DNA from 3 places in the Streptomyces sp. NPDC051219 genome. Region 1 is predicted to be linked to each of the others. Evidence: riboswitches for the same ligand, from Rfam matches in the RefSeq annotation. Region 1 holds a riboswitch; each other region holds the start of a gene.
What was found. Region 1 has a riboswitch for cobalamin ahead of AB0M62_RS03045 (cobalamin biosynthesis protein). Riboswitches for the same ligand answer to the same signal wherever they lie in the genome.

Region 1 (9,384 bases):
GCGTTGCCGACGCGCGAGTGCTTGGTGGGATAGGCGGTGAACACGAGCGCGAGCTTCTTCTCAGCGTTGGGCTTGTGCTTCAGCCTGGCGTGCCGTACGGCGATCCCCGCGACCCGCGAGGCGCGCTCGGGATCGGCGACGTACACCGGCACGTCGTCGGGGCCCTGCTCCTTGAAGGAGAAGGGAACCGTGATCAACCGCCCGTCGAACTCGGGGATCGCGACCTGCATCGCGGCGTCCATGGGGGAGAGAGCGGCGTCCGAGTCCTCCCAGACGGCGCGCGAGGACGTCAGGCACAGGCCCTGCAGTACGGGTACGTCGAGGTCGGCGAGCGCGCCGATGTCCCACGCCTCGTCGTCGCCGCCCGCTGAGGCGTCCGAGGCGCGCGTACCGCCCGCAGCGAGGACGGTGGCGATCAGCGTGTCGGCCCGGCCCAGCAGTTCGTACAGCCCGGCGTCGGCGCCGCGCAGTGAACCGCAGTACACGGGCAGGGCGTTGGCGCCCTTCGCCTCGATGGCGTCGCACAGGGTGTCGACGAAGGCGGTGTTCCCGGAGAGGTGGTGTGCCCGGTAGAAGAGCACGCCGACGGTCGGCCGCCCCGCTTCCAGTCCGCGCTCGCCGTGCGGCCCCCACTCGGGCATCGTCTGCGGTTCGGCGAAGCCCTGTCCGGTCAGCAGCACGGTGTCCGAAAGGAACCTGGCCAGTTCGACGAGGTTCCCCGGGCCGCCCTCGACGAGATAGCGCAGCGCCTCGGCGACCACGCCCGCGGGCACGGACGACTCGGCCATCAGCTCCGCGTCCGGTACGGTCTCGCCGCCCAGCAGCACGGTCGGAATCCCGGACGCCTTGAGGACGGCGAGCCCGTCCTCCCACGCCCGCTTCCCGCCCAGCAGCCGTACGACGGCCACCGAGGCTCCCTCGATCAGCGCGGGCAGTTCCGCCGAGACGTCGACGCGGGTCGGGTTGCCGATGCGGTACGGCGCGCCGGAGGCCCGGGCCGCCAGCAGGTCCGTATCGGCGGTGGACAGCAACAGCACGGTGCTCATGGCGCTCCAGGTGCGATGAAGGGAAGTCCTGACGGTGCGCCCGACTCGATCAGCCGCAGCAGCGCGTCCGTGTCCGCGTGTTCCTCGATCAGGTCGCCGAGGAGGTCGAGCTGCTCCTCGCGCAGCGTGCCGAAGGAGGTGTCCGGGGCCGGTAGGAAGCGGCGCCCCGCGGCGGCGGCCACCTCCCGCAGGAACGCCCGCCGGAAGCCGTCGCTCTCCAGTGCCCCGTGCCAGTGGGTGCCCCAGACGGAGCCCACCCGGCAGCCGTCCAGGCCGCGTCCCCGGTCATCGGAGACGAATGCTTCTCCGCCGAGCACGTCGGCGACTCCGTGGTGGATCTCGTACCCCTCGACGCGCTCGCCGAGCGCCTGGCCGACGGGCCGGGCGAGTGTCTTCTCGACGGCGAAACGCACCCGGACGGGCAGCAGTCCGAGCCCATTCAGGGCCCCCGCCCGCGACTCGACCTCGTCCTCGATGTGCTCCCCGAGCACCTGGTAGCCGCCGCAGATGCCGAGGACGGGCCGGCCCTCGACCGCGCGCCGCGCGATCGCGTCCGCGAGTCCGCGTTCCCGCAGCCACTCCAGCGCCCCGACGGTGCCACGCGTGCCCGGCACCACCACCAGGTCGGCGTCGAGGAGTTCCTCCGCGCGGTCCACGAACCGCACGACGACACCCGGCTCGGCGGCCAGTGCGTCGACGTCCGTGAAGTTGGACATCAGCGGCACCGCGCACACGGCGACCCGCAGCACGTCCTGGCCGACCGGCGGGGCGACGACGGACTCACGTACGGCTCCCCGCAGGGAGACGCGCAGGCCGTCCTCCTCGTCGATCCCCAGACCGTGCCGGAACGGCAGCACCCCGAAGGTCTGACGGCCGGTCAGTCCCCGGAGCATCTCCATCCCGGGCTCGAGCAGCGACACGTCGCCCCGGAACTTGTTCACCAGGTACCCGGCGATCAGCGCCTGGTCCGCCGCGCTCAGCAGGGCGGTCGTTCCGAAGAACGAGGCGAAGACGCCCCCGCGGTCGATGTCGCCCACGACGACCACCGGGAAGTTCGCCGCCCGCGCGATGCCCATGTTCACGATGTCCGTACGGCGCAGATTGATCTCGGCAGGACTGCCGGCCCCCTCACAGATCACGGCGTCATACGTGCCCCGCAGTTCCTCCAGGCACGCCGTGACGGTCCCGAGAAGTCCCTCCTGCCGACCGCCGCGCAAGGCCCCTCCGGGGGACGGCGCGCCCGGGGACGGCTCCGCCGCGGCCCCCGGCCCCCCGAAGAACCCGCGCGCGCTCATCTCACCCACCGGCTTGCCCAGCAGCACCACTTGGCTGCTGCGGTCGCTGCCGGGCTTGAGGAGTACGGGGTTCATCAGCGCGCTCGGCTCGACGCGCGCGGCCTGCGCCTGCATCGCCTGGGCGCGCCCGATCTCCGCGCCCTCGCGCGTGACGAACGAGTTCAGCGACATGTTCTGCGCCTTGAAGGGCGCGACCTTCACCCCGGTACGTACCAGCCACCGGCAGATCCCGGCCGTGACCACGCTCTTGCCGGCGTCCGACGTGGTGCCGGCAACCAGCAGTCCACCAGCGCTCATGCGGTTCCCCTCCGTCCAGAGACCAGTCGGCCGGCGATCAGCCGGACCGCGACACACGCGCCCAGGGCGATCCCGGTCACCACGCGCGACAGCTTCACCGCGCGTTCGATGTCGCCCACTCCCACCGGCCGGCCACCGCCGTTCAGCACCGGCCGGTGCTCGACGCGGCCGGCGTACGAGAGGGTCCCGCCGAGCCGTACGCCCAGGGCGCCGGCGAACGAGGCCTCCACCGGGCCGGCGTTGGGGCTCGGGTGCTTTGCCGCGTCCTGCCGCCAGGCCCGTACCGCCCCCCGGCGGTCGGGCCCGGCCAGCAGCGCGGCCGCGGCGGTCAGCCGGGAGCCCGGCCGGCCCGCCACGTCGTCGAGCCGCGCCGAGGCCCAGCCGTACCGCAGATATCGCGGCGACTTGTGCCCGACCATGGCGTCCAGGGTGTTCACGGCGCGGAACGCGAGCAGGCCGGGCACGCCCGCGACGGCTCCCCACACCAGGGCACCGACCACGGCGTCGGAGGTGTTCTCGGCGACGGACTCCACGACGGCGCGGGCGATCTGCTGCCCGTCCAGGAACTGGGGGTCGCGCCCGCAGAGATGGGGCAGCCGCTCCCGGGCGACCTCGAGGTCGCCCACCGCCAGCGCACCGCCGACGGCCCTCGCCTCGCGGCCCAGTGATGTCCCGCCCACCACGGCCCAGGTCGCCGCGGCGGTCAGCGCGGCATGGGCAACGGGACGGGAACGCAAGGCGCTTGCGGCGAGCGCGCCGGCCGCGGCCGCGCCGCCGGCGCACACCACGGCATGCAGCGAGCCCCACCCGCGGTGGTCACGCCACAGGACCTTCTCGACAGCGCTGGCAGCCCGCCCGAACGCCGCGACCGGATGTCCGCGGCGGGGATCGCCCAGGACCAGGTCGCCGATCAGGCCGGCTGTCGCGCCGTATGCGAAAACGCGATCGGCACGCATGGGTTCAGCCGGCCGATACGCCTCGGCGGGACCCCGTACTCGGAAAGACCGTCCTCGGTTGGACGGCACTCACATGGACAACTGAACCGCAGCCGGGCATGGCGAAGTCCTCACTCAGGGTCCGCGCCCTGGTTCGACGTGACCGGCGGTGAGAGTCTCCTGGCTCCCGGATCGGCAACTCCCCCGGCCTTCCAGCCCTTACGCAGCGGCCGTGACTTCCGGTGTGGGGGAGTGCTCCCCGGTGACAGTGGCGGGACCGCGCCGGATTCGCACCGGACTTCCTCTCCTGCCGCCGTTTGGCTCCGGAAGTCCACCACGGCCTGCGAACGCCCGTCAACTCGCCGTTGACCTGCGGCGGGACAGTGTGCGAAGACCCACACCGGCGGGAACGCGAACGCCCCCGGCAGGAGTCCTCGGGGGGACCCTGCCGGGGGCGTCCGGATGCCCGGTTCGTCCGGATGCCGGTTCGGTCAGACGACGATCAGATAGATCCCGTAGGCCACGGCCGCCGCGCAGAGTGCGAAGCAGGCGTACGCGCCCGTGCGGGCCATGGCCACGGAGCCGGCGGAGCCTCCCTGTGCGGTGGCGGACTCCTGCTTCGAGAGGCCCACGATGCCGAGGGTGAACAGGCCCACCAGGACCACGGTGGCTGTGAGGCTGACTCCGAAGACGGAGCCGAGAGCTGCCCAGTCGATCTTCATACTGCTGATTCCTTCAGTCGTCGAGCGCGTCGGGCGCCGAGCGCGGCCGGCCCCGTCAGACGGTCGCGGGCTGCGGAGGTTCGGGGGCCGCGGGCACCGGGCCCGGGATGGTGGCCTTCAGTTCGCCGGTGGCGCCGGCGGTGACGCCCGCCGGAGGCGGGGTGACGGCGGCGATGGCGGTGGTCACGACACCCGCGGGCTCGCCGTCCACGCCGGTCTCGTTGACGTTGGTGTGGTCGACGACCTGACGGCGGGAGATGAGCCAGATCGCGAGGCAGGAGCTGACGAGGAAGACCGCGACGGCGGCGACCCCCCAGTCACCCTGCTTGGTCACGAACTCGGCGCCGGCCGCGACGAGACCCGCCGCCGGCAGGGTCAGGCCCCAGGCGATGAACATGCGGGTCGCGGTGGACCAGCGGACCACACCGCCCTTTCGCCCGAGACCGGAGCCCATCACCGCGCCGGAGCACGAGTGGGTGGTGGAGAGCGAGAAGCCGAGGTTCGAGGAGGCCAGGATGACGCTCGCCGCGCTGGTCTGGGCGGCGAAGCCCTGCTGCGGCTGGAGGTCGGTGAGGCCCTTGCCCATGGTGCGGATGATGCGCCAGCCGCCGAGGTAGGTGCCGAGCGCGATCGCGAGACCGGCCGAGAGGATGACCCACATGGGCGGGTTCGAGCCGGGGGCGAGGGCGCCGCCGGTGACCAGGGCCAGCGTGATGATGCCCATGGTCTTCTGCGCGTCGTTGGTGCCGTGGGCCAGCGAGACGAGGCCGGCGGAGCCGATCTGGCCGATGCGGTAGCCCTTGGCCGATGCCTTCTCGTCGGTCTTGCTGCTCAGCTTGTAGGTGAGGCGCGTGGCGAGCATCGCGGCGATACCGGCCACGAGCGGCGCGGCGATCGCGGGGAGCAGCACCTTGGTGACGACGACGTCGCCGTTGACCCCGCCGAAGCCGACCGATGCGACCGTGGCGCCGATCAGACCGCCCATGAGGGCGTGCGAGGAGCTGGACGGCAGTCCGACCAGCCAGGTCAGCAGATTCCACAGGATGGCGCCGACGAGCGCCGCGAAAATGACTTCGGGCCTGATGCCTTCTTCGTTGACGAGTCCGCTGGAGATCGTCTTGGCGACCTCCACCGAAAGAAACGCGCCGACGAGGTTGAGCACGGCGGACATGGCCACCGCCGTCTTGGGCTTGAGAGCGCCGGTCGAGATGGTCGTCGCCATCGCGTTGGCTGTGTCGTGGAAACCGTTCGTGAAATCGAACACGAGAGCGGTGACGATCACGATCCCGAGGAGAAGCGTGATGTGTTCCATTTACCCAGGCTTCTGTTTGACGTCAGTGGCTCGGCGAACGTAGGCAACCTGGATGAACGGAAGATGAACTGGGCCGGGCGGTGCGGTGACTCCAACGGAGTGCCTTCATTCCGCTTGTTCTTTCGAGGGGCAGAAGAAGCGCGACAAATCCGCTCCAGGGCTGGTCTCGCAGGCCTCGTACGAATCCGCTCCGGCCGGGTCGGCCTCCGGTGGGAGAGGGGGTGGAAGAGACCCATATCACTCGCCCGGAGTGCGGAGTCCAGCGCGCAGCCGGGTCTTGGGAACACCGGAGTGCGCCCCGGAGTACGGGGGGCGGAACCCGGGCCTGGCAGGATCACGCCCATGGAGCATCGCGACGCGGGCGAGCAGACGATCGGGCAGGCCTGGGCCGAACTGGTGGCCACCGCCCGCCGGACAGCCTCCGAAGGGCTCGTCGTGGGTACTTCGGGAAACGTCTCCGTGCGGGTCGGCGACCTGGTGCTGGTCACGCCCAGCGGAGTGCCCTACGACCGGCTGGGGCCGGACGACACCGTCGCCGTCGACCTGGCCGGGAAGCAGGTCGCCGGAGGACTCGTCCCCACCAGCGAGCTCCCTTTGCACCTCGCCGTCTACCGGAACACCCCCGCCCGGGCCGTCGTGCACACCCACGCCGTGCACGCGACAGCCGTCTCCACGCTCCTGCCCGAACTGCCGCCGGTGCACTACATGACCGCGGCGCTGGGCGGCCCCGTGCGGGTGGCGCCCTACGCGCTCTACGGCACCCCCGAGCTTGCCGCGTACATGCTCGACGCCCTGCACGGACGCACCGCCTGCCTGCTGCAGAACCACGGCACCGTCGCCCACGGAGACACACTCGACCAGGCGTACGACCGCACCGCTCAGCTGGAATGGATGTGCCGGCTCTGGCTCACCGCGAGCACGGTCCCCGGCCTCGAGCCCAGCCTGCTTTCTCCGGCCCAGCTCGACGAGGTCGCGGAGAAGCTCCGCGCATACGGGCAGACCCGCTGAGCGGACCCGCTGACTGGCAGCCGTCCCCATACCCACCGACACTGAGAGAGTGCGCCCGGCTACAGCGACGGCAGCAGCCGTCACCACATTCCTGGGTGTCGGCGCGGCCGCTGTGGCGGCGGGCCGGTACGCCAGTGACGTCGTGCTCAAGGCATCGCCGGAACGGCCTCTGTCCCTCGGCCCCCGGCTCACCGTCCACGCCACCGCGGAGGGACGGGTCACCCTGACCCGCTCCCTCGCCTCCCTGCGCCTCGGCACGTTCGGGCTGCACGGACCCGGGGTGCACGCCGTCGTGGGGCCCGTCCTGAAGGACGTGCCGCACGCCCCCGACACCGTCGTACGCAAGCTGGAGCGGGTCACCCACGGCACGCTCGAGGCGGGCGCGAAGGTCCGCATCACCCCGCAGGTCCACATCGGCAATCCCCGCACGGCGCTGGGCCTCGATCACGCCGACGTCGACGTCCCCGGCGAACTCGGCGCGCTGCCCGCGTGGTTCGTGCCCGCCGCCCGCGAGACCTGGGTCATCACCGTGCACGGTCTCGGCACCACCCGCGAGCACCCCATGGTGATCATGCCGTTTCTGCACCGCCAGCGGTGTCCCGTGCTCGACATCGCGTACCGCAACGACCTGGGTGCTCCTCGGTCCCCGGACGGTCTCAGCCACCTCGGTGACTCGGAGTGGCGCGACGTGGACGCGGCCATCCGCTACGCCGTCCGGTACGGCGCCGAGCGCATCGTGCTGCACGGCTGGTCCACCGGCGCGTCCATGGCCCTGCACGCCGCCGCCAACTCGGCTCTGCGGGACCGCATCAGCGGTCTTGTGCTCGACTCCCCGGTTCTCAACTGGCAGGCCACCCTGCGCGCTATGGCCTCCGCCCGCCGGGTCCCGGCACCACTGCTGCCGCTCGCGGTCCGGGCGGCCCAGGGCCGGACCGGGCTGGACAGCGACCGCCTCCCGGCCTCCGCCGACGCGGACGCCGTCCGCGTCCCCACCCTGATCTTCCACGGGCCGGACGACCAGCTGGCCCCCTGGCACGGCTCGCGCGAACTGGCCCGGCGGCGCCCGGACCTCATCACGCTCCAGACCGTCCCGGGAGCTCCGCACGCGGCCATGTGGAATGCCGGCCCGGAGTCCTACGAGGAAACCCTCCGTCGCTTCCTCACCCCCTTGCTGTAGGCGTTACGCAGGCCTCCGGAGAGCGGCAATCCCGATTCCGTTTGGGCTTTCGGCGTGTCAGAGGCAAGACTGCTCCTGTGACGTCCCGTAACCCGCGCGACTCCAGGCTCCGACTCGTTCGTCCGCGTCCGCTCGCAGCCGCCCGCAAGGCCGTGACCGACCGGCGCTCCCGGCCCGCGGCGCGCCCTCCCGAGGGCACACCGGCCCCCTCGGAGCTCGCCGATCAGGCCAGGGCGGGCCTCGCCGACGCCGTACGGATAGCCCGCTGGGCCGATCTGCAGCGCGGCACGGCGGCCGCCCTGCGCCCCGGACAGTCCGGAGTTCTCTCCGTGGACGCCGTGGAACGGGCCGCCGCCGCCCTGGAACTGACGCCCGCCCAGGTCCGGGCAGGCTGGGACCGGGCCCGGCTGGCCGGGCTCGTCGAAGTGCACGGAGGCACCGCGCGCCCCGGCTGGCGACTGCGCGCCTGGGACCGCGACGACACGGCCGTACTGCGCGGCTGGGTGGCCCTGTTCGACGCCTGGTCGCTGGTCCACCCGGCGCCGGCCGACGTCGCCCCGACCGCCGTCGCCGAGGTCGTCGAAGCCGTACCGCAGCTTCTCTCCCTGCTCCAGCTGTCCGCCGGTGCCGTTCCCGTGCCCGCGCTGCTCGATCTCCTCGAACAGCGGGTCGCCGAACTGCGCGACGAGCGCTGCGAGGTGCCGTACGGACCGCAGACAGGCCCCGAGCAGCCGGCGCCCGGCAACGGTCCGCTCTCCCTCCTGCTCGGCTGGGCCCTGGAAGGCCTCGCCGCCGTGGGCGCGCTGACGCTGGGCGAGGGCCAGGCGACCCTGACGCCGCTCGGCAACTGGGCGGTCTGGGTCAAGCTCGAGCAGATCTGCGTGGCCGCCCAGAGCCCCGCCGGCAACATCGAGCAGGCCGCTGAGGCCATGCTGCACGGCTGCGCGCGCCTGAGCCCCGGCCCCGCACGGGCCGAGTACCGGGCCTGGCTGGCCGCGCGTACCGTCGGCAGCGCCGTGGCCGAGCTCCTCGGCGTCGCCCGCGGCGAGGACGCATTGCTGCGTGGGCTCGCCTTCGAAGCGCTGCGCGTGGTCGGCGCCCCCGCGGAGTCCGAGGTGCGGGCCGCGGCCGCCGAGAGCGCGCTCCGCCCCTACGCCCTGCTCTGGCTGGCGGAGTACGACGGGGTGGACGCCGAGGACGCGGCCGAGGTGCTGACCCGGGAGGAGTCCACCTGGCTCTGGGTGGACACCGCCGCGGCCGTCGCCGACCACGGCGAGACGGAACTGCTGGTCCGTCACCTCGATTCCGCGGTGCAGGGCACGGTGCCCGCCCTGCTCGACGAGGTACGGGCCGTCGGCCATCCCCGCACCGTGCAGGTCCTGGTGGCCCTGGCCGCCGCCCACCCCGATCCCGCGCTGGCCAAGGCGGTCCGCCGGGCGGCGTTCCAGGTACACACCGGGGGAGTCTGACGCGCCGACGCCCCGACGCGACCGACGCCCGGCGGTCGCCGCCGCGGCGCGCCGACGCCCCGACGCGACCGACGCCCGGCGGTCGCCGCCGCGGGCTACGCGGCGCCGGGCGCGTACGTTCCG
Region 2 (9,384 bases), on a different contig from region 1:
CGAACTGCTGCGCCTCTCCCGCGAAACCGGCCTGTCCATCTCCTCGATGATGCTGGAGAACGAGAAGGCCTGGCGCACCGAGGAGGAGATCCGGGAGGGACTCCTGGAGATCTGGCGCGTCATGCAGTCCTGCGTCTCGCGTGGTATGGCCCGCGAGGGGATCCTGCCGGGCGGGCTGAAGGTCCGCCGCCGCGCGGCGAACTCGGCGCGGCAGCTGCGCGCCGAGGGCGACCAGAAGGCGCACGCGATGGAGTGGGTGACCCTCTACGCGATGGCGGTCAACGAGGAGAACGCGGCGGGCGGCCGCGTGGTGACCGCTCCCACCAACGGAGCGGCCGGCATCATCCCGGCCGTCCTGCACTACTTCATGAACTTCGTGCCCGGAGCCGATGAGGACGGCATCGTCCGCTTCCTGCTCGCCGCCGGCGCGGTCGGCATGCTCTTCAAGGAGAACGCCTCCATCTCCGGCGCCGAGGTCGGCTGCCAGGGCGAGGTCGGGTCCGCCTGCTCGATGGCGGCAGGCGCGCTCGCCGAGGTCCTGGGCGGCACTCCGGAGCAGGTCGAGAACGCCGCCGAGATCGGCATGGAGCACAACCTGGGCCTGACCTGCGACCCGGTCGGCGGCCTGGTGCAGATCCCCTGCATCGAGCGCAACGGCATGGCGGCGGTCAAGGCCGTCACGGCGGCCAAGATGGCGATGCGCGGCGACGGCAGCCACAAGGTGTCTCTCGACAAGGTCATCAAGACCATGAAGGAGACCGGCGCGGACATGAAGGTCAAGTACAAGGAGACGGCGCGCGGAGGGCTCGCGGTCAACGTCATCGAGTGCTGAGAAAACCACCCTTGCTCAGCGGTTTCCCGTCTCGCGGCTTTGTCCCGGACTCGCCCGTCGGCAAGGCGGACCGTCCCTGAAAGCCGTGTGAAACGCTGACCAGCAGGGGTCTCGGCGGCAGAGGTGAGGCCCCCTGCCTCGATCCCAGGCGGCAGAACAGGCCCGGGAAACCCTGATCGGTGGACGTCGCGCCCGCCGGTAACCGGCTGAGGCGCGATTGCCGCGCTCGTCTCGTGTGTTCCTCAGGGGCGTCTTCCTCTTCGAGCCTCCCGCGTGTGGCTCCGGCGAGCGGGACCGAGGCCGCCGCCCCCCTTCCCTCGTCCCCGTTACGGGCCTCGCCGGCCGACGCCGGTCCCTCCCCCGTCGCAGGCGCCCTGGTCGTGCGCCCGTGCGCGGGTTGTCGCGGATCGTCACCGCGCACTAGGGTCACAGGGCCTTGGTGTTCGGGAAACCGGTGCAGTACCGGTGCGGCCCTCGCCACTGTGATCGGGTAGTCCGACTCCACCCTCCGGGGAGCCACTGGACCGCCGCGGGAGACCGCGGAGTCCGGGAAGGCGGAGTCCGGGCGGCAATCCAGCCAGTCTGGGGAACGTGCGACATCCCCAGAACCCCCGTCAGCCAGGAGACCGGCCAGGGCGCGTGTCCATCCACGAGGTGCTGGAGAGGGTCTACCCAACCATGCATATAGCCGAGGGGTTTCTGCCCCCGCTGCACGCGGTCGCCTGGGGCGCCGCGTCAGCTCCATTCGTCATCCACGGGGTCAAGGCGCTGAGCCGTGAGGTCAGGGCCAACCCCGAGAGCACACTGTTGCTCGGCGCCTCCGGTGCCTTCACCTTCGTCCTGTCTGCGCTCAAGCTTCCTTCCGTGACGGGAAGTTGTTCCCACCCCACTGGTACCGGGCTGGGGGCCATTCTGTTCAGACCGCCGATCATGGCAGTCCTCGGCACCATCACCCTCTTGTTCCAGGCGCTGTTGCTGGCTCACGGCGGGCTCACCACCCTGGGTGCCAACGTCTTCTCGATGGCCGTCGCCGGACCGTGGGCGGGATACGGCGTGTACCGGCTGCTGCGGCACTTCGAAGTGCCCCTGATGGTCAGCGTGTGCTTCGGCGCCTTCGTGGCCGACCTGAGCACGTACTGCGTCACCAGCGTGCAGCTGGCGCTCGCGTTCCCCGACCCGGCGACCGGAATTCCCGGGGCGCTGGCCAAGTTCGGCGGGATCTTCGCCGTCACCCAGATCCCCCTGGCGGTCAGCGAGGGTCTGCTGACCGTGCTGGTGATGCGGCTGCTGATGCAGTCCAGCAAGGGCGAGCTGACGCGGCTCGGTGTACTCCTCAAGGGCGCGCAGCCGGGGCAGAAGAAGGGGGCCGTGGCCTGATGAGCCGTAACGCAAAGATCAACTCACTGCTTCTGCTCATCGTGGCCGCACTCGCCGTACTGCCGCTCGCACTCGGGCTCGGGGACGGCAAGGAGGAACCGTTCTCCGGGGCCGACGGGCAGGCGGAGGCCGCGATCAACGAGATCCAGCCGGATTACGAGCCGTGGTTCACCCCGCTGTACGAGCCTCCGTCCGGCGAGATCGAGTCGGCGCTGTTCTCGTTGCAGGCGGCGCTCGGCGCGGGCGTGCTGGCCTACTACTTCGGGCTTCGCAGGGGCCGCAGGCAGGGCGAGGCCCGCGCGGCGACAGCGGCACCCCCCGCCGGGACACAGGCCGCGTCTCCACAGGCAGCGCCCGCACCGGCAGCGTCCGCACCGACCGCATCCGCACCGACCGCAGCGGCGTCCGGGGGGCCGGGCGAGCAGCGCGGGTCCGGCGCACCGCTGCCGTAGCCGGCGGATGCTGCCCATCGACGCGGCGGCGCACAGCAGTCGCTGGCGCCGCCGCCACCCCGTGGAGAAGGCCGTCCTGGGGCTCGGACTGACCGTCTCGGCGGTTTGTCTGCCGCCCTGGCCGGGGGCGGTACTGGTCGCGGGCGCCACGCTCGGCGTGCTGCTCGGCCCGGCCGGGGTCGCCCCCCGTCAACTGTGGCGGGCGTACCGCATTCCGCTCGGGTTCTGCGTCACCGGCGCGGTACCGCTGCTGTTCCAGGTGGGCGGCGTCGACGGCTTCGTGACGCTCGCACCGGACGGCGCGGTACACGCGGGGCAGCTGCTGTTGCGGACTTCGGCGGCCTCGCTGGGGGTGCTGCTGTTCGCCTTCACCACGCCTGTCTCCGATGTCCTGCCGCGGCTGGTGCGGGCGGGTGTCCCCGCGCCCGTGGTGGACGTCGCCCTGGTGATGTACCGGATCAGCTTCCTGCTGCTGGACGCCGTCACCCGGATCCGGCAGGCGCAGGCGGCCCGGCTGGGGCACACCACCCGGGCGGCCACCTGGCGTTCGCTCGCCGGCCTCGGCGCGACGGCCTTCGTAAGGGCCTTCGACCGCGCGGAGCGCCTGCAGTCGGGTCTGGCGGGCCGCGGCTACGACGGCACCCTGCGCGTCCTGGTCCCGCAGGCGGTGCTCTCCTGGCGGTTCCTCGCCGCGAGCGGCGCGCTGCTCGTGGGTGTCACCGCCCTCACCCTCGTACTCGAAAGGCTTCTCCCGTGACAGCAGCGACCTCAGACTCCGGAGGGGCAGCCGTGTCCGCGCGGCACGTCGTGGAGCTCGTCGCGGCGAGCTACGCGTACCAGGACGGCCCGGCCGTGCTCGACGGTGTGAGCTTCGGTATCCCGCCGGGGCGATCGCTCGCCGTCCTCGGCCGCAACGGAAGTGGCAAGACCACGCTGCTGCGACTGCTCAGCGGCGGTCTGCGGTGCGGGTCGGGAGAACTGCGGCTGGAGGGCGAGCCCGTGGCGTACGACCGCGCCGGACTGACCGGGCTGCGGACGACCGTACAACTGGTGGTGCAGGACCCGGACGACCAGCTCTTCGCCGCCTCGGTCGGCCAGGACGTCTCGTTCGGCCCGATGAACCTGGGCCTGCCGGAGGCCGAGGTCCGGGACCGGGTCGCGGAGGCGCTGGAGGCCCTGGACATCGTGGCTCTGCGGGACCGGCCGACGCATCTGCTGTCGTACGGGCAGCGCAAGCGGGCCGCGATCGCGGGTGCCGTGGCGATGAGGCCGCGGGTGCTGATCCTCGACGAGCCCACGGCCGGCCTCGACCCGCACGGCCAGGAACGGCTGCTGGCGGTCCTTGGGCGGCTGCGCGACTTCGGTACCACCGTCGTCATGGCCACGCACGATGTGGACCTCGCGCTGCGCTGGGCCGACGACGCCGCAGTCCTCGCGCCGGACGGGCTGCGCACGGGACCCGTCGGGGAACTGCTGGCCGACCGGGGACTGCTGACCGCCTCCCGACTGCGCAGGCCGTGGGGCATGGCGGCCGCGGAGGTACTGCGGGCACACGGGCTGCTCGGCGAGTCGGAGGCCGGGCCGCGCACCCCTGAGGCGCTCGGCGACTGGGCGACGGCGCTCCACGGGGATCGGGCCGTATCGGCGCCGGATACCTAGGATGCCTCCATGTCACTCCCGCACGCGATCCTCACCGCCCTGCTCGAGAAGCCGTCGTCGGGGCTGGAGCTGACGCGCCGATTCGACCGGTCGATCGGGTACTTCTGGTCGGCCACGCATCAGCAGATCTACCGGGAGCTGGGGAAGCTGGAGCAGGGCGGACTGATCCGGGCCCTTCCTTCCGAGCTGCCCGCACGCGGGCAGAAGAAGGAGTTCGAGGTACTGCCCGCCGGCCGCGCGGAACTCACCCGCTGGGTCGGCGAGAGCCAGGACCCGAAGCCCATCCGGGACCCGCTGCTGTTGCGGCTGCGCGCGGCGGCGGTGGTCGGGCCCGAGGGGCTCGAGGCGGAGCTGCGACGTCATCTCGCGCTGCACCAGCGGCAGTCGGCGACGTATGCGGCGATCGAGGAGCGCGACTTCCCTCCCGGCCGGAACGCGGACGAGGACCGGCTGCGCCGCCTGGTGCTGCACGCCGGGATCGGCCTGGAGGAATTCTGGCTGGAGTGGCTCACGGAGGCGCTGGCGGAGCTGACGGACATGACCGCGGGCGGCGAGTGACCGGCCGCCCCCGCAAACCTCCTGACGCGCAATCGGGCCCTACTGCTCCTGCGGTCCGCACCTCAGCACTGAGAAAGCATTCAATTACCGTTCCGTAATGCGGAAGTGGCGAGTGCCAGTCAAGCGAAAACACCGGCCAATCCCTGGACGCCCTTGTCACGCTCCGCCGCATACGGATAACTTCGTGTCGTTGCCGCCACACCAGGAGCGCAGGGCTCCCAGGGACAAGCGGCTTCAAGGGCGATCACACAGTGACGATCACAGCTGACGCATTCGAAGTTCTGCCCTTCACCCCCGCCTGCCGCACCATCTGGGACGACGGCGACCACGTACTCATCGGCGTAAGTCCGGGCAACAGTTATTTCAGCGCGGAGCGCATATCCTCTCTCGCACGCTGGGCGAACTCCCGCTTCGCCCAGGTCGACTTCGTCTACGCCGATCTCCACGTGGACCGGATGTTCGCCTCCTTCGGATACACCGAGGAGCATGCGGCACGCCGAGCGGCCAAGGAGATAAAGGCGGTACGCCGCCGGATTCTGCGGGGTGTGGAAGAGGCCGGTCCGCCACTCGGCGACACCAGGGTGAGAGCACTTTCCGAGTTCTCCGGAAACCACATCTATCAGCTCCTCCACCGACGCGTGCTCCATTTCATCGAAACGGACGACGATTTCCGTAAGAGCTGCGAGGAGATGGCCAAGTTCTTCATCGGGCCCAAACTGAGCGACGGTCAATCCATCACCGAGGAACAGCGGCAGGTCTGCTTCGACTACCTCGCGGCGGAGCTCCCGTTCTTCCTGGACACCCCCAGCATTCTGGACGTGCCGTCCTCGGTGTCCTGTTATCACGTACAAATGCCGCTCACTGATGTGCTCTACGGGCGCGGCGGCGGCCTTCGCGCGACTCGCAACCAGGCGTATGCCGTCGTGCGGCCGGAAGATGCCGGAAGGAATGATGTCGATGTCCCACGCGCAGCATGAGCACGGGGGCGTCGTCCTCGACTTCCCGCTCTCCCGTCGCGGCGACGTACTCCCCGCGGAGTGCACCTGGCTGCGGGAGAAACAGCCGGTGGCCCGGGTCCGCACCCTGACCGGGGACAGCGCCTGGCTGGTGAGCAACTACGCGCTCGCCAAGCAGGTCCTGGAGGATGAGCGGTTCAGCCTGAAGGACACGGCGAACGCCGGAGTACCACGGCAGTACGCGCTGACGATCCCGCCCGAAGTCGTCAACAACATGGGCAACATCAACAGCGCCGGCCTGCGCAGTGCGGTGATGAAATCACTGAACCCGAAGGCCGACGGGCTGCAGGAGTGGCTGCGTGCAGCGGCCGACGAGCTGATCGACGCGCTACTCGCCGAGGGCCCGCCCGCAGATCTCCGAGCGGGGTTCGCCGACCCCTTCTCGGCGGCCCTGCACTGCAAGGTCATCGGAGTGCCGTTCGCGGACTGGCGCCGGCTGATGTCGGGGCTGGACGTCGCCTTCATGACGAGCGCGGAGACCTTCGAGGGTTCGGCCCTCAACTGGTACAAGGACCTCGGCTACATGGTGGAGCAGCTCAACGCTCCCGAGGGCCGGCGGTCCGGTCTGCTGGGCAAGCTGGCAGCCCTGCGGGAGGACTCGGAGTCGGCGCACCTGACCGACGAGATGCTCGCCACGGTCGCGGTGTCGCTGTTCGGCGCGGGCGCGGTGTCGACCTCCGCCTTTCTGGTGCTCGCCGTCCTGGCCCTGCTCCAGCGGCCCGAGCTGATCCGCTACCTGCGCGCTCACCCCGAGCGCATCGGCCGGGCGGTCGACGAGCTGCTCCGCTGGAACCTTTCCATCGGTGACGGGCTGCCACGGCTGGCCATGGAAGACATCCAGCTCGGGGAAGTCCTCGTGAGGCAGGGCGAACTGGTACTGGTCCTGGTCGAGGGGGCGAACTTCGACCCGGAGATCTTCGCCGACCCAGAGAAGCTGGACCTGGACCGGGCGTCCAACCCGCATCTGTCCTTCGGTGCCGGCCGCCACTTCTGCCCCGCCTCGGCGCTGGGCCGCGCCCACGCGGAGATCGCCCTGACCGCCCTGGTCGAGCGGCTGCCCGGCCTGCGGCCGGCCGTACCCGCAGAGCAGTTGGTATGGCGTACCGGATTCATCAAGCGGCTGCCGGAGCGGCTCCCGGTCGCCTGGTGAGGCACTCTTCCTGACCGTGGGAACGCCAACCCGGAACAGGGAGCGCCCCGGGAGCCCGCACTGGCTCCCGGGGCGTTCTCGTCGAGTCCGTGGTGCCCACGAACGTGCCGGGGTCAGCGGAAGACGCCCGTGTGCCCGAGCGAGTAGCGGCCGGGCTGCGGGTACACGGCGAGTCCGTGCGGACCGCCGCCCACCGGGATGCGGGCGAGCTGTTCGCCGGTGACCGTGTCGATGGCGTACACCTCGGAGTCGTACCGGCCGGACAGCCACAGCACCTTGCCGTCCGCCGAGACGCCGCCCATGTCGGGGCTGCCGCCGTCGGGCAGCGTCCACTTCTTGGTGAGTCTGTTCTCTACGAAGTCGAAGACCGAGATGCTCCCCTCGCCGCGGTTGGTGATGTACATCTCCTTGGAGTCGCGGCTGACGTACAGGCCGTGGGCGCCCTTGCCGGTGGGCAGGAGCTCCGGGGTGGTGAACTCCTCCCCGTCCAGGACCCAGACGCCGTGCGCCATCATGTCGGCGATGTAGAAGGTCTTGCCGTCGGGCGAGATCTTCACGTCCTGCGGCATCGCGCCCTGGAGCGTCAGCTTCTGCTGCGCGACGACCTCCATCTTCTCGGTGTCGACCTTGAGCAGCTCTCCGGAGAACTCGCAGGAGACGATGAAGTACCGCCCGTCCATCGAGAAGTCCGCGTGGTTCACGCCGTAGCAGGAGACGGGGACGCTCTTGACCCGGTCCATGGTGTGCGGATCCCGGAAGACGAGTTCCCTGTCCAGGGAAGCCATCACGACGGCGTACTTGCCGTTCGGCGTGAAGTAGAGGTTGTACGGGTCGTGCACTTCCACCGGCTTGCCTGCCCGTCCGGTGGCCGGGTCGATCGGCGTGAGCGTGTGGCCGCGGTTGTTGTTGACCCACAGCGTCTTCATGTCCCAAGAGGGGACGACGTGCTGTGGCTGGATGCCGACCGGGATGGTGTCGATCACCTGGTAGGTGGTGGGGTCGATGACGGAGACCGTGTTGGAGTTGGTGTTCGGCACGTACACCCGGGACGGGAAGTCCTTGACGACCGGCGACAGCATGCCGGGCCGGTCGGCGGCGTAGACGTCCTTGGGGTCCAGCACCGGCGGCATGCCGGGCAGTCCCGCGTGAGCGGTCTTCTTCGTCCTGGGCGCCGGTGCGGCGCTGTGCGTGCCGTAGATGTCGAGCGCTTCTGTCGTGCCCTTCTCGGCGGACATGCCGCAGCCGGCCAGGGCGAGAGCCAGGACGGTGCCGGCGAGCAGTGCGGCGGTTCTCCTGGTGAGGGACAACGTGGGAGTCATGGGGTCAGCAGCTCCGTAGTGGTCACCGCGCGCAGTTCGCGGCGGGCGAGTTCTTCGAGGAGTCCGGGCATGGCGGCGACCGTGTCCGCATAGCCGAAGTGCAGGCTCACCACGGATCCGTTGCGGATCGCCCCGGTGACATTACGGATGACGGCCGCGGCACCGGGCGAGGTGAAGTCGAGAGAGTCGACGTCGTACGAGAGGACGTGCGGGTAGCCGGCCCTTCGGGCCTGCCGCTGGACGGACGGGGCCGCGAACCGGGAGCGCGAGGGGCGGAACCAGGTTCCGATGGAGCCGGTGAGCCTGCGCAGCCGCTGGGCGCAGTCGGTGATCTCGGCATATGCCTCCGCCTCGGTCATCTCCGAGATCGTCAGATGGCGCTGGGTGTGGTTGCCGAGTTCATGGCCGCCGTCGAGGATCCGGCGGGCGAGCTGCGGGTGTGCGTCGAGCCAGCTGCCGACGGCCAGCACGGTCACCCGGGCACCGGCCCGCTCGGCCTCGGAGAGGACGGACCGGGCGGTGGCCGGGTCTCCCCCGCCGTGGAAGGTGAGCGCGACGCGGGCACGGTCCCGGGGGCCGTGCCCGATCCGGAAGGGCTGACCGGGAAAGGCGCGGGGAGCGGGCGCGGGACGGCGGTGTTTCGTCGGGGCGGCCGGGGCGGCGGGACCGGGCGGTGCGGCGGGAGTGACAGGTCCGCGCGAGGCACCGCCGGCCGAGCAGCCGGAGGCGAAGGCGCCTGCGACGACTGCGGCGGCGGCCGAGCGCAGTGCGCCGCGGCGGCCGATCGCTCGGGGGGTCGGGGGCAGCCCCCCTGGGTAACAGAGCACCCGCCCATTTAAAGGGTTGTATGCCCGAAAGATAACGATTGACCAAATCCACCGACGCTGCGGGTCGCGCGCCGATCCGTCCACTTCTTGAGATGATCGATGAATCACTCGGATTAGCGCATGTTCACTCACCATTCACTAGGCGAGTGGCCCACCTCACCTGGGATTCATTTCGATAATGGGCACATACGGCA
Region 3 (9,384 bases), on a different contig from region 1:
AGGGCGTCCGGCTCGCCGAGGTCCCGTACACCGAGTCCAAGCTGCTCGCGCCGGCGAGCATGCTGGCCACCAAGGAGGAGAAGGCCGAGTTCGCCGCGGCCGGACTGGGCCCGGACGGCGGTGTCCGCAAGGACACCGTCCCGGCAGGGACCGGCCCGGCATGATCCGGCGGGCCTCCGCGACGAGGGTCCGGCGGGTGGTGGACCGGGTCCGCTGGTTCGTGCGCGAGCTGTCGGGCGAGGCGGTGTACGACAAGTACGTCGCCCACGCCCGGGCCTGCAACCCGGACGCCGAGGTGATGACGCGGCGCGAGTTCGAGCGCAGCCGCACGGACGCGCGGGAGGCCGATCCACGGGACGGGTTCCGCTGCTGCTGAGCCTCCGGAACGGCCCGACGGGCCGTCGCAGCCCCTCCTGGGGGCATGCGGCGGCCCGTTGCCGTATCCCCGGACCCCGGCCGGCGTATCCCTGCTGCCCGGGACCCTGCTGCCGGACCCCTGCTGTCCAACCCCTGCGGCACACTTCGAACATGGACATCGCGATCAGGCGGGCCACGCCCGAGGAGTACGAGCAGCTGGGTGAGATCACCGCCCAGGCGTATCTGGGGGACGGACTGCTGGACTCCGGGAAGGACGACGACTACATCCACCTCCTGCGGGACGTGGCCCGGCGCGCGGCCGCCGCGGAGGTGCTCGTCGCGGTGCAGGACGGGGAGCCGCTGGGCAGTGTGACGTTCGCGCCGCCCGGCAGCGCGTGGGCCGACATCGCGCGGGACGGCGAGGCGGAGTTCCGGATGCTGGCGGTCGCCCGGGAGGGGCGGGGGCGCGGCGCGGGGGAGGCTCTTGTGCGGGCGTGCATCGAGCGGGCGCGGGCCCTGGACGGCGTCGAGCGGCTCGTGCTGTCCACCCAGCCCAGCATGCGCGGAGCCCACCGGATCTACGAACGGACGGGCTTCACGCGCACTCCGGAGCGGGACTGGAAGCCGATACCGGGCATCTCGCTCCTTACCTACGAGTTGGAGCTGTAGCGACCTACGACCGACCCACGACACAACATGTGGGGGGTGCCGCAACGCCCGCCCCCCACATGTATGCTCATGCTCGCTGTCGCCGCAGGGGAATCCGGTGAAAATCCGGAACTGTCCCGCAACGGTGCATTGGTGCGCTTTCACGCACCCAGGAGTCCGAACACCTGCCGACGGCGCGTCCGGTTCGACCGATCCGGACGCCGATACGTCCGGGCCTCGCGGATAGGCCGGTGGACGCTGCGTGGCGTGCTGCCCTGTGCCGGTTGCACACGCCCGAAGCGCCCCCGCTTCCCTGTGGCCCCGAGCCGAGCGAGGGAGAGCACCCCCGTGACCATCGCGCCAGCCGGTCCTGCTTCAGCACAGGTTGCCGACGGACCGGGGACCGCACTGCTGCGGACCCTGACCGACCTCACCGCCGACCTGCCGGACGCCGACCCCGGCAGGGTCGCCGCGGCCGCGCTCCGCGGCCGCAACGCGAGGTCGGACGAGGCCGAGCTGCGGGGCCTGGCCACCGAGGCGGCCGCGGGTCTCATCTCCGAGGACCCGGCCTACTCGCGGCTCGCCGCGCGGCTGCTGACCCTCGCGATCGCGGACGAGGCGGCGGGCCAGGGGGCGGTGTCGTTCTCCGCTTCCGTCTCGGTGGGCCACCGGGAGGGCCTGATCGCCGACCGTACGGCCGAGTTCGTCCTTACGCACGCGGAGCGGCTGGACACGCTGGTCGACATGTCGGTCGCCGACGGGGCGAACGACCGCTTCGGCTACTTCGGTCTCCGGACGCTGCACAGCCGCTACCTGCTGCGCCACCCGATCACCCGTCAGGTGATCGAGACGCCCCAGCACTTCATGCTGCGGGTGGCCTCGGGCCTGGCCGAGGACGCCGGCCCGCGCGCGGTCGACGAGGTCGCCGCTCTCTACCGGCTGATGAGCCGCCTGGACTACCTCCCCTCCTCCCCCACCCTCTTCAACTCGGGCACCCGCCACCCGCAGATGTCCTCCTGCTATCTGCTGGACTCGCCGCTGGACGAGCTCGACTCGATCTACGACCGCTATCACCAGGTCGCGCGGCTCTCGAAGCACGCGGGCGGCATCGGACTGTCGTACTCCCGTATCCGCTCCCGCGGTTCGCTGATCTGCGGCACGAACGGCCACTCCAACGGCATCGTCCCGTTCCTGCGCACGCTCGACTCGTCGGTCGCGGCGGTCAACCAGGGCGGCCGGCGCAAGGGCGCGGCCTGCGTCTACCTGGAGACGTGGCACGCGGACATCGAGGAGTTTCTGGAGCTGCGCGACAACACCGGCGAGGAAGCCCGCCGTACGCACAACCTCAACCTCGCGCACTGGATCCCGGACGAGTTCATGCGCCGCGTCGAGGCCGACGCCGACTGGTCGCTGTTCTCGCCGGCCGATGTGCCCGCACTGGTCGACCTGTGGGGCGACGAGTTCGACCGCGCCTACCGCAAGGCGGAAGACGACGGCCTGGCCCGCACCACCGTCCCGGCCCGCCAGCTGTACGGCCGGATGATGCGTACCCTCGCCCAGACCGGCAACGGGTGGATGACCTTCAAGGACGCCTCGAACCGCACGGCCAACCAGACCGCCGAGCCCGGCAAGGTCGTCCACTCCTCGAACCTCTGCACCGAGATCCTGGAGGTGACGGACGACGGCGAGACCGCGGTCTGCAACCTGGGCTCGGTCAACCTCGGCGCGTTCGTCCTCGGTGACGTCCGCGACGGGGAGGATGCGATCGACTGGGAGCGGCTGGACGAGACCGTCCGTACCGCCGTGACCTTCCTCGACCGGGTCGTCGACATCAACTTCTACCCGACCGAGCAGGCCGGCCGCTCCAACGCCAAGTGGCGCCCGGTGGGCCTGGGGGCGATGGGCCTGCAGGACGTCTTCTTCAAGCTGCGCCTGCCGTTCGACTCCGCGGAGGCGCAGACGCTCTCCACGAAGATCGCCGAGCGCATCATGCTCGCCGCGTACGAGGCGTCCTGCGACCTCGCCGAGCGCAACGGCCCGCTCCCGGCCTGGTCCCAGACCCGATCCGCCCGCGGTGTGCTGCACCCCGACCACTATGGCGTCGAGGTCAGCTGGCCGGAGCGCTGGGCCGCGCTGCGCACTCGTATCGCTTCCACGGGCATGCGCAACTCCCTCCTGCTCGCCATCGCGCCGACCGCGACCATCGCGTCGATCGCCGGCGTGTACGAGTGCATCGAGCCGCAGGTCTCCAACCTCTTCAAGCGCGAGACGCTCAGCGGCGAGTTCCTCCAGGTGAACGCCTACCTGGTGAACGACCTGAAGAAGCACGGCATCTGGGACGCCCGGACCCGCGAGGCGCTGCGCGACTCCAACGGCTCGATCGAGGGTCTGAACTGGATCCCCCAGGAGATCCGAGCCCTCTACCGGACCGCGTGGGAGCTGCCGCAGCGCGCGCTGATCGACATGGCCGCGGCCCGTACCCCCTATCTCGACCAGAGCCAGTCGCTCAACCTCTTCATGGCCTCGCCCACCATCGGCAAGCTCAGCTCGATGTACGCGTACGCCTGGAAGAGGGGCCTGAAGACGACGTACTACCTGCGCTCCCGCCCGGCGACCCGCATCGCCCGAGCGGCCGGCGCGGCGGCGACCGGCGCGGCCACCGTCCCCGTCCAGCAGGTCGCCTCGCCCGATGCCGAGGCCATCGCCTGCTCCCTGGAGAACCCCGAGTCCTGCGAGGCATGCCAGTAATGAGCTCCACCCCCGCCAAGGCCGAGAAGAACCTTCTCGACCCGGGCTTCGAACTGACCCTGCGCCCCATGCGCTACCCCGACTTCTACGAGCGCTACCGGGACGCGATCAAGAACACCTGGACGGTGGAGGAGGTCGATCTCCACTCCGACGTGGCCGATCTCGCCAAGCTCTCCCCGGCCGAGCAGCACATGATCGGCCGCCTGGTCGCCTTCTTCGCGACGGGCGACTCGATCGTCTCCAACAACCTGGTGCTCACGCTCTACAAGCACATCAACTCGCCCGAGGCGCGGCTGTATCTCTCCCGCCAGCTCTTCGAGGAGGCCGTGCACGTCCAGTTCTATCTGACGCTGCTGGACACCTACCTCCCGGATCCGGACGACCGGGCGGCCGCCTTCGACGCGGTGGAGGAGATCCCGTCGATCCGGGAGAAGGCCCAGTTCTGCTTCAAGTGGATGGACTCCGTAGAGAAGATCGAGCGTCTGGAGACGAAGGCCGACCGCCGGCGTTTCCTGCTGAACCTGATCTGCTTCGCGGCGTGCATCGAGGGCCTGTTCTTCTACGGTGCCTTCGCGTACGTGTACTGGTTCCGCTCCCGCGGCCTGCTCCACGGCCTCGCGACGGGGACGAACTGGGTCTTCCGCGACGAGACGATGCACATGAACTTCGCGTTCGAGGTCGTGGACACCGTCCGCAAGGAGGAGCCCGAGCTCTTCGACGACGCCCTTCAGCAGCAGGTCACCGACATGCTGAAGGAGGCCGTCGAGGCGGAGCTCCAGTTCGGCCGCGACCTGTGCGGTGACGGCCTGCCCGGCATGAACACGGAGTCCATGCGCGAGTACCTGCAGTGCGTGGCGGACCAGCGCCTGACCCGGCTGGGCTTCGCGCCGGTATACGGCTCGGAGAACCCGTTCTCCTTCATGGAGCTTCAGGGCGTGCAGGAGCTGACGAACTTCTTCGAGCGGCGCCCGTCGGCGTACCAGGTCGCGGTCGAGGGCACGGTCGGCTTCGACGACGACTTCTGAGCCTGCCGGGTGTGAGCCTGTTGGCTTTGAGCCTGTTGGGTCCGCGGGCGGGCGGACCGGGCGGCGGCTGCCTTCAGCTGCCGGTCGATCCGCCGGTCGTGGAGGTACCCGATGAGCGAGGGAGCGGCCAGCAGTGCGACGACGGCGAGGACGAGGAGGGAGTTCAGCAACGTGTTCATGGCTCCACTGTCGTCTTCCACGCGCGGAAAAGTCAGTGGCAGGACTGTCATGGAACGTCGAATTACTGCCACACTCATTGCATGCTCAAAAACGTGGCTGTGGCCGTCGTCGACGGAGTCGCCCCCTTCGAGCTCGGTGTGATCTGCGAGGTCTTCGGCATCGACCGGAGCGATCAGGGACTGCCTGTCTACGACTTCGCGCTCTGCGCGGCCGAGCCCGGACCTCTGAACGCGAAGTCGGGCATGTTCGGCATCTCCGTACCGTACGGACTGGACCGGCTGGAGTCAGCCGACCTCATCGCGGTGCCGGCCGACCGGCCCCGCGACCCGGGGGACTATTCCGAGCCCCTGCTCGACGCCCTGCGCCGGGCCGTGGACCGAGGCGCCCGGGTACTGAGCGTCTGCACGGGAGCCTTCACGCTGGGGGCGGCCGGACTGCTGGACGGGCGGCGGTGCACGACCCACTGGATGCACGCGCCCGAGCTCGCCCGCCGGTATCCGGGGGCACTGGTCGATCCGGACGTGCTGTACGTGGGTGACGGCCAGGTCACCACCTCGGCCGGGACGGCGGCGGGGATCGACGCGTGCCTGCACATAGTGCGCCAGGAGCACGGGCCGGACGTCGCCAACACCATCGCCCGGCGGATGGTGGTGCCGCCGCACCGGGACGGCGGGCAGGCGCAGTACATCGAGCGTCCGCTGCCACGCACGGCATGCGACACGGTGGGCGACGTCCTGGCGTGGATGGAGCGTCACCTCGACGCGGAGATCACCGTCGAGCAGCTGGCGGACCGGGCGCACATGTCGACCCGGACCTTCGCCCGGCGGTTCCTGCAGGAGACGGGGACGACGCCGTACCGCTGGCTCCTGCGCCAGCGGGTGCTGCTGGCGCAGGAGTTGCTGGAGGCGACGGACGACACTGTGGACGCGATCGCCGGGCGAGCGGGCTTCGGCAACGCGGCCGCACTGCGACACCACTTCCTGCGGACGCTCGGCACGACCCCGAACACGTTCCGCCGCACGTTCCGCGGCACGGCCCGCGCCGCCTGAGGTGTTCCGGGACGCGGGTCGTGCCGGGAAGCGGGTCGTGCCGGTTGGCGGGTCGTGCCGGTTGGCGGGTCGTGCCGGGACGCCGGCCGGATGCCGCCTCGGGTCAGATGCCGCAGCTCGACGCGGACCAGAAGCGGCTGCCCCGGTGGTCGAGGTGGGTGTGGTCGCCGTGGCCCGGATAGCCCGGGCCGAGGATGCCGTTGAAGCCGTGGTTGCGGGCCTGCTTGGCGAGGGTGCACAGGGAGTGCGGGCCGGCGCCCAGGTCGGCGGCGTCGCCGTAGAGGTGGCGGCTGTCCGACGCCCCGCCGACCGCGTCGTTGCAGGCACGGGACCGGAAGCCGCTCGTGACGGTGATGGGCTGGTCGCCCAGTGCGTGCCGCAGCGCTTCCAGCTTCCACATGGTGCGCAGGGCGTTGGACTTGGCGGTCGCGGCGCTCACGGCCCCGCCCGACCAGGTGGAGTTGCAGTCGTTCAGCTCGGCGTACGTGAAGTGGACGGGTGTGCAGTCGTCGTCCTGGAGGGCGTAGAGCTTGCTGAAGGTGGCGGGGCCGGCGACTCCGTCGGCCGACAGTCCGTACGCCGACTGGAACCGCTTGACCGCGGCCGTGGTGGCAGGCCCGTAGGCGCCGTCGGCCGCCAGCACCGCGCCATACCCCGGATAGCCGCCGACCCGGATCTGAAGCTGGGTGACGTCGGCGCCGGAGGCGCCCTGGGAGAGCGTCCGGGACCAGGTGTAGCAACCGTCGGCGTGTGCGGTGCCGGCGGTGGCCACGACCCCACCCGAGGCAGCAATCATGACCATGACAATGCTGAGCACATATCTCGCCGTACGTCGGAACGTTGGGCCTCCATACCGGGGAAGGGCGACACGGCCGAGACTGGCGGCCCGCCGGACGCGCGTCAACAGAGCGGGGCGAGAGTCATTTGTCCGACCAATGGCGACGCCCCGCCCCGGAGCGCTGCCCGGCCGGACTCGCCTGCGGGAAAGGTGGATTGAAGAATCAAAAGGTGTACCCCGCGCCGCCGCACTACTGACCACGCGTGACGGAGGTCGCCGCTCCGGTGGAACCCGGTGCGGCGCCCTTGTCCAGCGAGTGCGTACGCCGCGGATCAGGCGTTCGGGACCGTCTCGTAGCGCGGCGTGCCGTCTTCCATCTGGCGCAGGGCGTCCTTGCGGTCCCGCTTCGAGAGCCGGTCGATGTACAGGTATCCGTACAGGTGGTCCGTCTCGTGCTGCAGGCAGCGCGCGAAGTAGCCCGTGCCCCGCACCTTGATCGGGTTGCCCTTGGCGTCCCGGCCGTGCACCACGGCGTAGTCCGGGCGGGCCAGCGACGCGTACGCGGTCGGGACCGAGAGGCAGCCCTCGTTGGAGTCGTCCAGAACGCGCTGGTCGGCCGGCAGGTCCTCCAGGACCGGGTTGATCACGACACCGGTGTGCCGGACGCCGTCGTCGTCCGGGCAGTCGTAGACGAACACCTTGAGATCGACACCGATCTGGTTGGCGGCAAGCCCCACACCCTCGGCGGCCCGCTGGCTGGCGAACATGTCGTCGATAAGCGTGGCCAGCTTGTCGTCGAACTCGGTGACGTCCTTGCACTCCTTGTGCAGCACCGGGTTGCCGACGACGGTGATCGGGCGGGCGGTGCCTCGCTCACGGTAGGCCGCCTCGCGCTGCTCGCAGTTCTCGGTGTCCACGGCAAACCCGTCGTCGTCCACGCTCAACTGCTGGTCCGTCTCCTGCTGCGCCATGTCCGCCGTAGGCCTTCCGTAAGTCACGATGTGTGCCTGTACAGCCTAAGGGCAGCTCTCAGCAGACTTCCTCGAGATCGCGCCACTCACGGGTGTCCGGACTGTCCGCGACCCAGCCGTCGAGCAGGCCGCGCACCAGCCCGGTGGGCGCCGCGATACCGCACTCACGCTCGGGGACCCACAGCTCACCGGCCGTGCGGTGACCGAGCGGGCCCGGGTGTCCGGGCTCGCTGTGGTCGTGCGGGTCCAGATGCTCGCCCTCGCCCTCGTCGCTCGGCATCCGGCTCTCCGAACACAGCCGGCACAGCAGCCGCACGGACGAGGACCAGTCCTCGGCGGCGAATCCGGCGTCGGAGGCCAGCTGCTCCAGAGCGTCCCGGTCGTCCTCTGTCGCGGCCTCGAGCAGCACCACCCAGGTGGGTACGGGAGAGGGGGCCCACAACTCGATCTCGTCGAACACCGGGTAGGAGGGGCCCGCCGCCGTGACCCGCTCGCCGTGCGGGACGCCGTCGTGGAGCACGACCTCGCCCCAGCGCCGCCCGGAGGAGGGCAGCGGGATGGACAGCACCTCTATCCGGGCCGGGTCGAGCCGGCGGCCCCACACGACCTCTGCCTCGCCCTCGGGCGACAGCCGGACGGCGGCACTGCCCAGCTCCATGCCGACGGGCTCGGCGTTTCCTGCGGACTCGCCGGGCACCTTCAGCCCGTACGCCTGCCAGGCCCGGCGCGCCAGCGGCCAGTCCTGGAGGGCGGTGGCGGCGATCCCGACGTTCCACCAGTCCGGGGCGCCGGTCTCCCGGTCGAGGAGCGCCACGGCGCGCAGCCCGGCCGCACGCGCCTGCTCCCAGTCGTGCCGGAACTTGTGCAGCAGGGCCAGGTTGAACCAGGACTCGGACAGCCAGGGTTCGAGGTCCGCCGCGCGCGTCAGCAGCGCACCCGCGTCCTCGTACCGGCCGTCACCGATCAGCGTGAACGCCCGGTCGGTGGCCTGCCGCCACGAGGCGGAGGGCCGATGCCGTACCTTCCCGAAGATCCTCACGTTTCCCGCCTGCCGGTCCCTACGGTGCAGTCCTGCGGACACCTCTTCTTCGCATCCAACCATGCCCGGTTGGACGACCGCTCATTACCCATGGGTTACCCAGGCGGGGACTGGGTCAGGCCTCGGGAAAGTACGCGGGCGAGGCTCTCCACGACCTCGGGCTGATAGTCGTGTCCGGTGCCCAGGCGCAGCTGTTCGAGGGCCTCCAGCGAGCCGCCGAGCCGCCCGGTCCCGGTACCGGTCCCGCCGACGAGATCGTCGTACGCGTTGACCGTCCGTACGATCCGGGCGGTGAGCGGCTGGTCCCGGTACGGATCGGCCTGCCGCTCCACCACGACCGCCACCTCCGGCGGGACCCCGGTCTGGCGGACGACGGCGCCGCCCAGCAACGCGATGCGGCGCTGTTCCCCCGCGGGCAGGGGCGCCGTGGCCCCGGCCGGCACGGGATCCACCAGCGACAGTTGCCCGATGTCGTGCATGAGGGCCGCGTACTCGAGCACGGTGAGGTCCGGCTCCGACAGGCCCAGCTCCCGGCCGACCGCGCAGCTGAGCGCCGCGACCCGGCGCGCGTGGCCGTGCGGGGTGTAGC

Region 2: it holds a riboswitch for cobalamin, as region 1 does, so the genes downstream of both, AB0M62_RS22925 (energy-coupling factor ABC transporter permease) here and AB0M62_RS03045 (cobalamin biosynthesis protein) in region 1, are expected to answer to the same signal.
Region 3: it holds a riboswitch for cobalamin, as region 1 does, so the genes downstream of both, AB0M62_RS12875 (ribonucleoside-diphosphate reductase subunit alpha) here and AB0M62_RS03045 (cobalamin biosynthesis protein) in region 1, are expected to answer to the same signal.

The regions. Positions count from the first base shown of each region.
Region 1 is NZ_JBFBAS010000002.1:60,821-70,204, reverse strand. Features, by position in the region: gene cobN (cobaltochelatase subunit CobN) at 1-1,046, opposite strand, end outside; gene AB0M62_RS03050 (cobyric acid synthase) at 1,043-2,638, opposite strand; gene AB0M62_RS03045 (cobalamin biosynthesis protein) at 2,635-3,594, opposite strand; cobalamin riboswitch at 3,747-3,879, opposite strand; gene AB0M62_RS03040 (hypothetical protein) at 4,065-4,295, opposite strand; gene AB0M62_RS03035 (inorganic phosphate transporter) at 4,351-5,607, opposite strand; gene AB0M62_RS03030 (class II aldolase/adducin family protein) at 5,950-6,615, shown strand; gene AB0M62_RS03025 (hypothetical protein) at 6,665-7,792, shown strand; gene AB0M62_RS03020 (hypothetical protein) at 7,870-9,261, shown strand; gene AB0M62_RS03015 (VOC family protein) at 9,357-9,384, opposite strand, start outside.
Region 2 is NZ_JBFBAS010000021.1:81,968-91,351, forward strand. Features, by position in the region: gene AB0M62_RS22920 (L-serine ammonia-lyase) at 1-832, shown strand, start outside; cobalamin riboswitch at 1,253-1,482, shown strand; gene AB0M62_RS22925 (energy-coupling factor ABC transporter permease) at 1,511-2,209, shown strand; gene AB0M62_RS22930 (energy-coupling factor ABC transporter substrate-binding protein) at 2,209-2,661, shown strand; gene cbiQ (cobalt ECF transporter T component CbiQ) at 2,669-3,418, shown strand; gene AB0M62_RS22940 (ATP-binding cassette domain-containing protein) at 3,451-4,320, shown strand; gene AB0M62_RS22945 (PadR family transcriptional regulator) at 4,330-4,878, shown strand; gene AB0M62_RS22950 (tRNA-dependent cyclodipeptide synthase) at 5,130-5,855, shown strand; gene AB0M62_RS22955 (cytochrome P450) at 5,836-7,044, shown strand; gene AB0M62_RS22960 (hypothetical protein) at 7,158-8,363, opposite strand; gene AB0M62_RS22965 (polysaccharide deacetylase family protein) at 8,360-9,190, opposite strand.
Region 3 is NZ_JBFBAS010000008.1:197,562-206,945, reverse strand. Features, by position in the region: gene AB0M62_RS12890 (carbon starvation CstA family protein) at 1-164, shown strand, start outside; gene AB0M62_RS12885 (YbdD/YjiX family protein) at 161-376, shown strand; gene AB0M62_RS12880 (GNAT family N-acetyltransferase) at 529-1,026, shown strand; cobalamin riboswitch at 1,083-1,213, shown strand; gene AB0M62_RS12875 (ribonucleoside-diphosphate reductase subunit alpha) at 1,354-3,753, shown strand; gene AB0M62_RS12870 (ribonucleotide-diphosphate reductase subunit beta) at 3,753-4,778, shown strand; gene AB0M62_RS12865 (helix-turn-helix domain-containing protein) at 5,039-6,007, shown strand; gene AB0M62_RS12860 (D-Ala-D-Ala carboxypeptidase family metallohydrolase) at 6,111-6,803, opposite strand; gene def (peptide deformylase) at 7,118-7,756, opposite strand; gene AB0M62_RS12850 (hypothetical protein) at 7,815-8,795, opposite strand; gene AB0M62_RS12845 (HD domain-containing protein) at 8,891-9,384, opposite strand, start outside.